2 regions of the Rhizobium sp. 1399 genome follow, and region 1 is predicted to be linked to the other one. Evidence: riboswitches for the same ligand, from Rfam matches in the RefSeq annotation. Region 1 holds a riboswitch; the other holds the start of a gene.
The links. A riboswitch is a leader RNA that binds a small molecule or an ion and turns the genes downstream of it on or off. The one in region 1 is predicted to bind cobalamin.

Region 1 (5,033 bases):
CGGCCATCAGCACCATCACGGGCATGGCGCGCCGGCGCTGGAAATGACGAAATGGTTCGACACGAACTACCACTACATGGTGCCGGAACTCGGCCCCGATCAGACCTTTGCCCTGACGGCGAACAAGCCACTTGATGCCTTCGTCGAGGCCAAGACACTTGGCATCCACACCCGGCCGGTCATCCTCGGTCCGGTTACCTTCCTGAAACTCGCCAAGGGAAGCGAAGAAGGTTTTGCGCCGATTGACCTGCTTGCACGCTTGTTGCCTGTTTATACAAAAGTACTGGCAGAACTTCGTGCAGCCGGTGTCGACTGGGTGCAGATCGACGAACCTTGCTTCGTGCTCGATCTTTCACAGGAAGAGCAGGCAGCATTGCAGCATACCTATCGTGCGCTGCATGAATTGGTGCCCGACCTGAAGATCATGGTCGCCACCTATTTCGGCGCGATCGGCGACAATCTGCCGACGGCGCTCTCGCTCCCGGTTGCCGGCCTGCATGTCGATCTCGTTCGCGCTCCACAGCAGATCGATGCCCTTTTCAAGGCACCCAGCGATCTGACATTTTCGCTTGGCGTCATCGACGGGCGCAATATCTGGAAGGCAGACCTTGCGGCGATCCGGGAGAGGATCGAGCCGCTTGTCCAGCACTTTGGTGCGGACCGGCTACAGATCGCGCCGTCCTGCTCGCTGCTGCACGCGCCGATCGATCTGGAACTGGAGAGCGGGCTGGATGGTGAGATGAAATCATGGCTCGCCTTCGCTGCCCAGAAGCTTGATGAGCTCGCAGCGCTCGGTGATGCCGGCAAGGCCTCCCAGGTGATTGCGGCAGCCTCGCAGGCCGTTGCATCGCGCGCCGTATCTACGCGCGTACATGATCTGAAGGTCAGACAGCGGGTTGCCGCGATCGACGAGGCGATGAAGACACGCAGCAGCGATTTTGCCGAGCGGACCGGACTGCAGGAGCGTAAGCTTCGCTTGCCGCTGTTCCCGACTACGACGATCGGCTCCTTCCCGCAGACATCAGATGTTCGAAAGTCCCGCTCCGCTTTCACCAAGGGGGCGATCAGCGAGGCGGATTATGATGCCTTCCTGAAAAAGGAAACCGAAGCAGCGATCCGCTGGCAGGAGGAGATCGGTCTCGATGTGCTCGTCCACGGTGAATTCGAGCGTAATGACATGGTGCAGTATTTCGGCGAGCAGCTTTCCGGCTTTGCCTTCACGCAACATGCCTGGGTGCAGAGCTACGGCTCGCGCTACGTTCGCCCGCCGATCATTTTCGGTGATATCTCCCGGCCGAAGCCGATGACGGTCGAGTGGTGGCGCTATGCGCAATCGCTGACGGAAAAGCCGGTCAAAGGCATGCTGACGGGACCGGTGACGATCCTCAACTGGTCCTTCGTGCGCGACGATCTTTCCCGCGCCGATGTCAGCCGGCAGATCGCGCTGGCGATCCGCGACGAGGTCGTCGATCTCGAAAAGGCGGGTGCGGCGATGATCCAGATCGACGAAGCCGCTCTTCGTGAAGGCCTGCCGCTGCGCAAGGCGGACTGGAAGACGTACCTTGATTGGGCGGTCGAAAGTTTCCGCCTGTGCTCATCAGGCGTTGCCGACGAGACGCAGATCCATACGCATATGTGCTACTCGGAGTTCAACCAGATCATCGACGCCATCGCGGCCATGGATGCCGACGTGATTTCCATCGAGACCTCGCGTTCAAAGATGGAATTGCTGGAAGCCTTCCGCAGCTACAAATATCCGAACGAGATCGGCCCCGGTGTTTATGACATCCATTCGCCGCGCGTTCCCGATGTCGGGGAAATGACCGAGCTTCTGACGCTGGCGCGCGAGCGTCTGACGGATGGACAGCTCTGGATCAATCCCGATTGCGGTTTGAAGACCCGCAAGTGGGAAGAGGTGCGCCCGGCGCTCGTCAACATGGTGGCGGCTGCTCGGCTGTTGCGTGCTGCCGCAGCAACGACACGCGCCTGAGCGCCTATTCGATTCCTGGAGAGCCGGCTATAGGCCGGCTCTCGCCTCGGCGGCCTTCTCCACAGCCTGCTGCTGTTAACCAGCCGTTATCCATGTTTTTCACAGGAATGTAGCAATTTCAAACATGCCGTAACGCGACGCACAAACCATCCGTTGACGCCAACTCCGATTCGAGTACTATATCTAGTGTTCAAGGTTCCTTCGATTCGCTAGGGATCGCAGGCTAAGACGGGAATACGGTGCGTTTTGCCATGAAGGCGAAACAAGGCCGGAGCTGCCCCCGCAACTGTAAGCGGCGAGCAACTGTCCGATTTCAGGTCACTGAGGCATGATGCTTTGGGAAGGCTGCGGGCAGGGTGCTTCGACCCGCGAGCCAGGAGACCTGCCTTGAGCGAGAAACGTCCACGGGCGGGGTGTCCGGAAGGTTGCGTGCATGTCAGGCGGATCAAATCCGCACCTGTTGCGCTGCCCCTGAACGTCCGCATGAACACTTCGGGGTTGAAGTCATGTCGAGAGCATCGAAACCGCCGCCCGCGCAGATCCTGCGAGGAATAATGCCTGGCGTGTAAAGCGCCAACTTTGTCAGATCATTCTCAAGCGTTGCCCCGGACGCCGCAAGGCGCCCGATCCTAGTTCTGCGTCCGGAATCCATTGACATCACGAGGAACATGATGAGCGTTACCGTTTACAGCAAGCCTGCCTGCGTTCAGTGCACAGCGACCTACCGCGCCCTCGACCGTCTGGGCGTAGACTATCAGATCATCGATATCTCGGAAGATGCCGACGCCCTCGATCGTGTGCGCGGCATGGGCTACATGCAGGTTCCGGTCGTCGTTGCCGGCGAGCAGCACTGGGCGGGCTTCCGCCCTGATATGATCAGCGCGCTCTCCTGATCGGAGAAGAGCGGTGGGCCTGATCGTCTATTATTCCAGCCGGTCCGAGAATACCCATCGTTTCGTCGAGAAGCTGGGACTGCGCGCGGCGCGCATTCCTCTCGGCGCTGAAGACATCCACATTCGCGAACCCTATGTGCTGATCTCGCCCACCTATTGCGGGGACGGCGGCCCCGGGATCGTAAAGGGAGCCGTGCCCAAGCAGGTGATCCGTTTCCTCAACGAGGCGGAAAACCGCACCAACATCCGCGGCGTCATTGCTGCGGGCAACAGCAATTTCGGCGAGACCTACGGGCTTGCCGGCGACGTGATCTCACAGAAGTGCCAGGTGCCGTATCTCTACAGGTTCGAGCTTTTGGGGACTGCCGAGGATGTCGCCAATGTCAAAGACGGGATGGGACGATTTTGGACACGGGAACAAATTTGACGCGGGATGCGGGCGCAAAACCGCTTCATAGTTCAGCTCAGCCCGCTGGCGAGCGGTCTTCGAAGGCCGTGGAAGTGCTGGATTATCACGCGCTGAACGCAATGCTGAACCTCTATGACGAGCAGGGCAAGATACAGCTCGACAAGGATCGCATGGCGGCCAAGCAGTATTTCCTGCAGCATGTGAACCAGAACACGGTGTTCTTCCATAACCTCAGGGAGAAGCTCGATTATCTGGTGACCGAAGGCTATTACGAGCAGGAAGTGCTCGACCAGTATTCCTTCAATTTCGTCCGCGACCTGTTCGACGAGGCCTATGCCAAGAAGTTCCGTTTCCCGACTTTCCTCGGCGCCTTCAAATATTACACCAGCTACACGCTGAAGACCTTCGACGGAAAGCGCTATCTGGAGCGCTACGAAGACCGTATCTGCATGGTGGCGCTGGCTCTTGCCCGAGGCAATGAACAGCTCGCCCGCGATCTGGTCGAGGAGATCATTACCGGCCGTTTCCAGCCGGCAACGCCGACTTTCCTCAATGCCGGCAAGAAGCAGCGCGGCGAGCTCGTCTCGTGCTTTCTGCTGCGTGTCGAAGACAATATGGAATCGATCGGCCGCTCCATCAATTCGGCGCTGCAGCTTTCCAAGCGCGGCGGTGGTGTGGCGCTATCGCTGACGAACATCCGCGAGGCTGGTGCGCCAATCAAGCAGATCGAAAACCAGTCTTCCGGCATCATCCCCGTCATGAAGCTGCTCGAAGACTCGTTCTCCTACGCCAATCAGCTCGGTGCTCGGCAGGGTGCAGGTGCCGTTTATCTCAACGCCCATCACCCTGACATCATGCGCTTCCTTGATACCAAGCGCGAAAATGCTGACGAGAAGATCCGCATCAAGACGCTGTCGCTCGGCGTCGTCGTGCCCGACATCACTTTCGAACTCGCCAAGAACAATGAGGATATGTACCTCTTCTCGCCCTATGACGTGGAGCGGGTCTATGGTGTGCCCTTCACCGAGATATCGGTGACGGAGAAGTACCGCGAGATGGTGGCGGATGCCCGTATCACAAAGAAGAAGATCAAGGCGCGCGAATTCTTCCAGGTAATTGCCGAAATTCAGTTCGAGAGCGGTTATCCCTACATCATGTTCGAAGACACGGTGAACCGGGCAAACCCGATCGCCGGCCGCATCAGCATGAGCAATCTCTGCTCCGAAATCCTGCAGGTCAGCGAAGCGAGCACCTTCAACGACGACCTTTCCTACAAGGTGATGGGCAAGGATATCTCGTGCAATCTCGGCTCGCTGAATATCGCCATGGCGATGGATTCGGCCGATTTCGGCAAGACGATCGAGACCTCGATCCGCGCGCTGACGGCCGTTTCCGACATGAGTCACATCTCCTCGGTTCCATCGATCGAGAAGGGCAATGACGACAGCCATGCAATCGGCCTCGGCCAGATGAACCTGCATGGATACCTCGCCCGCGAGCGCATCCATTACGGTTCGGAAGAGGGCGTCGATTTCACCAATATCTATTTCTACACGGTGACCTATCACGCGCTGCGCGCCTCCAACCGTCTGGCGGTCGAACGTGGCGCAAGCTTCAAGGGCTTCGAGAATTCGAAATATGCCTCGGGCGACTATTTCGACAAATATACCGAGCAGGAATGGAAGCCGGCGACCGAGAAGGTTCAGGCGCTCTTCGACGATGCCGGTATTCATATCCCGAC
Region 2 (5,033 bases), on a different contig from region 1:
AGACACCGCAATAGAGAATATCGATCGCCACGTCCTCGGGACGCAATTCCCGGCGATCGAAGGAGAAAGGTTGCAACGGCGTGTTCGCATCGGTTGCGGCAAATCCTGATGTTCTCAATGGCTTATCCCTCGCAATGCTGTTGAAAGCTGACGGGCAGCAGAAGCTGCACCGAAGGGATATAGCGTCCACGGACTATCCGAATTAGACGAGGCAGGCGGGATAGGCTTGTGAGCCGGGCTCAGCAATCGATTATCAATGCGCATATGGCGGTGGGATCAGCGCTTGCGCACCGCCATCCGATGAAAAAGCCGGCCAAACATCAAACGAGGCCAGCCCGATGCGTAGATTCAAAGAGTTAGAGCGCCGTGCGTCCGAATGGACGCACGGCGCTCTGGTTTCTCAAAAATCCGACAGCCAGGGCTGGACAGGGCAAACGTAACTTTATAACAACGGGAATGTAATGTTATTACATTAAAGGAAGTTTCATGTCCCGGCGCCTTTTCGCTATCTTCGCAGTCGCCACCGCGCTCACATCCGCCGCCTTGCCATCGGCTTCCCGCGCCGAGGAGGAACAGCAGGAAAGCTGGCGGCTTTTCGTGGCTGATCACAGCCTGCCGGTCGTCCACGCCATCGACCTTGCAAGCGGTAGACAGATCGGTCGCTTCGATCTCGAAGGTTATGCCGCCTTGTCGCTGAGCGACACCGGGCGCACGGTCTTTGCCGTCCAGGGCGAAGAGAATGTCGTTCATGCCATCGATACCGGCATTGCCCTTTCCGATCATGGGGAGCATCGCGATCTCGAGGTGGCGCCGCCGAAGCTGATCGGCACGACGATAAAGGGCGAGAAGCCCGGTCATGTGGTGACGCATGGCGATGACGTGGCGATCTTCTACGATCGCACCGACCGCTTTGATCTCTTGAAAGAAAGCAGCTTGCTGCAGGAAAAGCCGGAGCCGAAGGCTGTCGATACCATCGCCGCCCATCACGGCGTCGCGGTGCCGATGGGTAATCACCTGCTGGTTTCGGTGCCGAACATGCAGGCGCCGGTCAAGGAGGGCGAACTGCCGCCGCGCCTTGGCCTGCGGGTGCTCGATCGTGATGGTCGGCAGATCGGCGATGTCGCGCCCTGCTCCGGCCTGCATGGCGAGGCGACCTCTGCTCGTCTCGTCGCCTTCGGTTGTGAGGAAGGCGTGCTCGTTGCGCGTCCGGGCGGCGCGGAAGGCCCCACGGTCGAGATGCTCGCCTATGGCGTGTCGCTGCCGCGGGGCAAGGTCTCGACGCTGCTCGGCGGCCGCTCCATGCAGTTCTTCCTCGGCAATTACGGGGAGGACAAGCTGGTGCTGATCGATCCTGACAATACGGACGCGCCTTACCGCATCATCGACCTTCCGACGCGGCGCGTCGATTTTGTACTCGATCCGGCAAAGTTCCAGAATGCCTATATCCTCACAGAAGATGGCAGGCTGCATCTGCTCGATACGGTAAAGGGCGAGATCGTCAGATCGGAAACCGTCACAGAGCCCTACAGCAAGGACGGCCATTGGCGCGATCCGCGTCCTCGGCTGGCCGTGGCCGGCGATGATATCGCCATCACCGATCCTCGCCACAGCCTGATCCGCCTTGTCAGTAGCGAAACACTGAAGGAAACGCGCACGATCCCCGTCGAGGGCCAGCCTTTCACGCTGGTCGCCGCCGGCGGCTCGGGCACCAGTCACTGAGCCTGTTGGCCGACCATACTTCGCATTCCCCACGCTTGACGTAGCCCATGGCGGCGTCATAGATCGGGGTGACGGTTCCCCGAGGAAGACTCCAAGGGGATTAATAGGGAACACGGTGCGGACGACCCAATAGGGACCAAGACCGTGGCTGCCCCCGCAACTGTAAGCGGATTGCCGGTTATATCCGGAATGAATGCCTCGTCGTTCATTCCAGGAAATCACCGGCGAGCTGGTCATATCGGGAGTGATCGCTTGCGATCATCTCCGCCGGCCTCAGGGCCATGCCACTGCGCGCGAGCGCGGGAAGGCAGATGACCGGCTGACATCCGCGAGCCAGGAGACCTGCCGTCAATCGCAATCCAATCAGCCAGGCGGGGATGCCTGGACAAGGAGCAGATATGATTGACCTTATTTCCTGCCGCTTGCCGCACGCGATCCGTCCCGATTGGACCACCCGCCGCTAGCCCTCCCTCCACGCTTTGCTCACGCATCTGCGCGCGCCGGCGTCTGCTAGCCCTTTTCCTTCCGATCGAGAGTTTCCAATGCGCCAGATTATTCCAGGCTTTTCCCTTGCGCTCGGGCTCGCCAGCCTTTGCCTGGCCGGCCTTGCAGCACCCGCCTTCGCCGCCACCCAATATCCCCTCACCCTCAGCAATTGCGGCCAGAAGGTCACTTTCGAAAAAGCCCCGGCCAAGATCGTTTCGATCGGCCAGGGCATGACCGAAGTGCTCTTCTCGCTCGGCCTTGCCGACAAGATCGCCGGCACCGCCGTCTGGGTCGGCCCGGTCCTGCCGCAATATGCCGAGGCCAACAGCAAGATCAGACGGCTGGCCGATAATGATCCGAGCTTCGAATCCGTCGTCGGTGCCGAGCCCGATCTGGTGGCCGCCGAATTCGAATGGCATGTCGGCGCCCAAGGCTCCGTCGGCAAGCAATTTGGGGATCTCGGCATCAACACCTATATCGCGCCGGCCGATTGCGTCGCCAAGATCAACACCGATGGCGGAGACGGCGTGCGCAAGGAGCTGTTCACGATGGACCTGATCTATCAGGAAATCGCCGAACTCTCCGAAATCTTCGACGTGAACGACCGCGGCGATGCACTGATCGCCGACCTGAAGAAACGCGAGGCCGCGGCCGTCGCCTCCGTTTCAGGCGCTGCAGCCAAGAACCTGCCTGTCGTCTTCTGGTTCTCCAGCAAGGAAGTGAAAGGCGATGCCTTCATCGCCGGCAAGAACAGCGCCCCTGCCTACATCCTGAAGGCACTCGGCGCGAAGAACGTCGTGACGACTGAGGAAGAATGGCCCCTCGTCGGCTGGGAAACGATTGCTCAGGCCAATCCCGCCGTCATCGTCATCGCCACCATGGACCGCCGCCGCTATGCCGCCGACGATCCCAAGGTGAAGGTGGATTTCCTGGAAAACGATCCGGTCACAAGGGAGCTCGATGCCGTCAAAAACAAGCGCTTCATCATGATGGACGCGCAGTCGATGAACCCGACGATCCGCACGATCAACGGCATCGAAATCCTGGCAAAGGGCATCGCCGCCTCCGGTCTGGCGCAGTGAGCCAGGCTGCCTTGCCACAGAGACGATGGTGGGTGCTTGCCACGCTCACCATCGCCGCCTTCATCCTGCTCGGTATCATGATCAGTCTCGCCGTCTCGATCGGCGAGATATCGATCCCGCTCGCCACCACGGCAAAGGCGGTCTCCAACCGCCTGTTCGGCACGGCATTCGAACTCAGCCGCATCCACCAGGGCATCGTCTGGGATTACCGCCTCAGCCGCGCGCTGGTGGCGGCCAGTGCCGGCGCGTCGCTGGCGCTTTGCGGCACGGTGCTGCAGGCCCTGCTGCGCAATCCGCTCGCCGAACCCTATGTGCTCGGCATTTCCGCCGGCGCCTCCACCGGCGCCGTCTGCGTCATGATCCTAGGCCTCGGCTATGGCGTGCTCGGCATTTCCGGCGGCGCCTTCATCGGCGCCGTCGTCGCCTTTCTTCTGGTCGGCATTCTGGCGGCGGGCGCGGGTGGCACCAGCGAGCGCATCATTCTCTGCGGCGTGGCGGGCTCGCAGCTCTTCAATGCGCTGACGTCCTATATCGTCACAACCTCGGCCAATGCCGAACAGGCGCGCGGCGTGCTTTTCTGGCTGCTCGGCTCGCTTTCCGGCGTGCGCTGGCCGGATGTCTATCTCTCCGTGCCGGTCGCGCTGACAGGCTTGATCGTCTGTCTTGCCCATGTGCGCGCCCTCGATGCCTTTGCCTTCGGCACGGATGCCGCAGCCTCCCTCGGCATCGCCGTGCGCCGCGTGCAGTTCACCCTGCTCGGCGTGACAGCGGCGATGACGGCAGGCGTGGTCAGCATGGTCGGTTCCATCGGCTTCGTCGGTCTCGTCATTCCCCATGCCGCCCGCTTCCTCGTCGGCCCCGCGCATGGCCGCCTGCTGCCGGCGACTGCGCTTGGCGGAGCGATCTTCATGGTCGGCGCCGACATCGTCTCGCGCATCATCATTCCCCAACAGATCTTGCCGATCGGCGTCGTCACCGCGCTCTTCGGCGCACCGGCCTTTGCCATCATCCTCTATCGCGTGCGGAGAAGCGCATGAGCATATCAGTCGACAAGGTCACCTATGCCGCCGGCAATACCGTCATCGTCAACGGCATCAGCATATCAGTCGAAAAGGGCAAGGTGCTCGGCCTGCTCGGGCCGAACGGTTCCGGCAAATCGAGCCTGCTACGCCTGATCTGCCGGCTGCGGCAGGTCAAAAGCGGCGTCATCCGCCTCGGCGACGACGATGTCTCCGGCCTCTCGCGCGCTGCCCTTGCCCGCCGCATCGCCTTGGTCGAGCAGCAGTCGACGACCGACACGCAGCTCACCGTGCGCGATATCGTCCGCCTCGGCCGCACCCCGCATCGCGGCCTCATCGCCTCCTGGGGACCCGATGACGATGCCGCCGTTGCGGAAGCACTCGCCCGCGTCGACATGACCGCGCGCGCCGGCCAGCTCTGGCAGACGCTGTCAGGCGGCGAACGCCAGCGCGTGCATATCGCCAGAGCCCTGGCGCAAACGCCGAGCGAACTCCTGCTCGACGAACCGACCAACCATCTCGATATCCAGCATCAACTCGATATCCTGGCGCTGGTCGCCAGACTCGGCCTCACCTCCATCATCGCGCTCCACGATCTCAATCTGGCGGCGATGTTCTGCGATCACCTGGCCGTGCTGCAGAAGGGCGAGGTCGTGGCCGCAGGCACGCCCGAGGAGGTGCTGACCGAAGCCTTGATCGCCCGCGTCTTCGGCGTGCGCGCCCATAT

Region 2: linked by a shared signal. The riboswitch ahead of J2X71_RS27595 (ABC transporter substrate-binding protein) and the one ahead of nrdH (glutaredoxin-like protein NrdH) in region 1 are both predicted to bind cobalamin.

What each region holds. Positions count from the first base shown of each region.
Region 1 covers NZ_JAVDSU010000005.1:391,749-396,781, reverse strand. Annotated here, with positions in the region: gene metE (5-methyltetrahydropteroyltriglutamate--homocysteine S-methyltransferase) at 1-1,990, shown strand, start outside; cobalamin riboswitch at 2,167-2,395, shown strand; gene nrdH (glutaredoxin-like protein NrdH) at 2,662-2,883, shown strand; gene nrdI (class Ib ribonucleoside-diphosphate reductase assembly flavoprotein NrdI) at 2,897-3,310, shown strand; gene nrdE (class 1b ribonucleoside-diphosphate reductase subunit alpha) at 3,289-5,033, shown strand, end outside.
Region 2 covers NZ_JAVDSU010000011.1:11,579-16,611, forward strand. Annotated here, with positions in the region: gene J2X71_RS27585 (NAD(P)-dependent alcohol dehydrogenase) at 1-118, opposite strand, end outside; gene J2X71_RS27590 (hypothetical protein) at 487-1,719, shown strand; cobalamin riboswitch at 1,775-2,084, shown strand; gene J2X71_RS27595 (ABC transporter substrate-binding protein) at 2,262-3,287, shown strand; gene J2X71_RS27600 (FecCD family ABC transporter permease) at 3,299-4,324, shown strand; gene J2X71_RS27605 (ABC transporter ATP-binding protein) at 4,321-5,033, shown strand, end outside.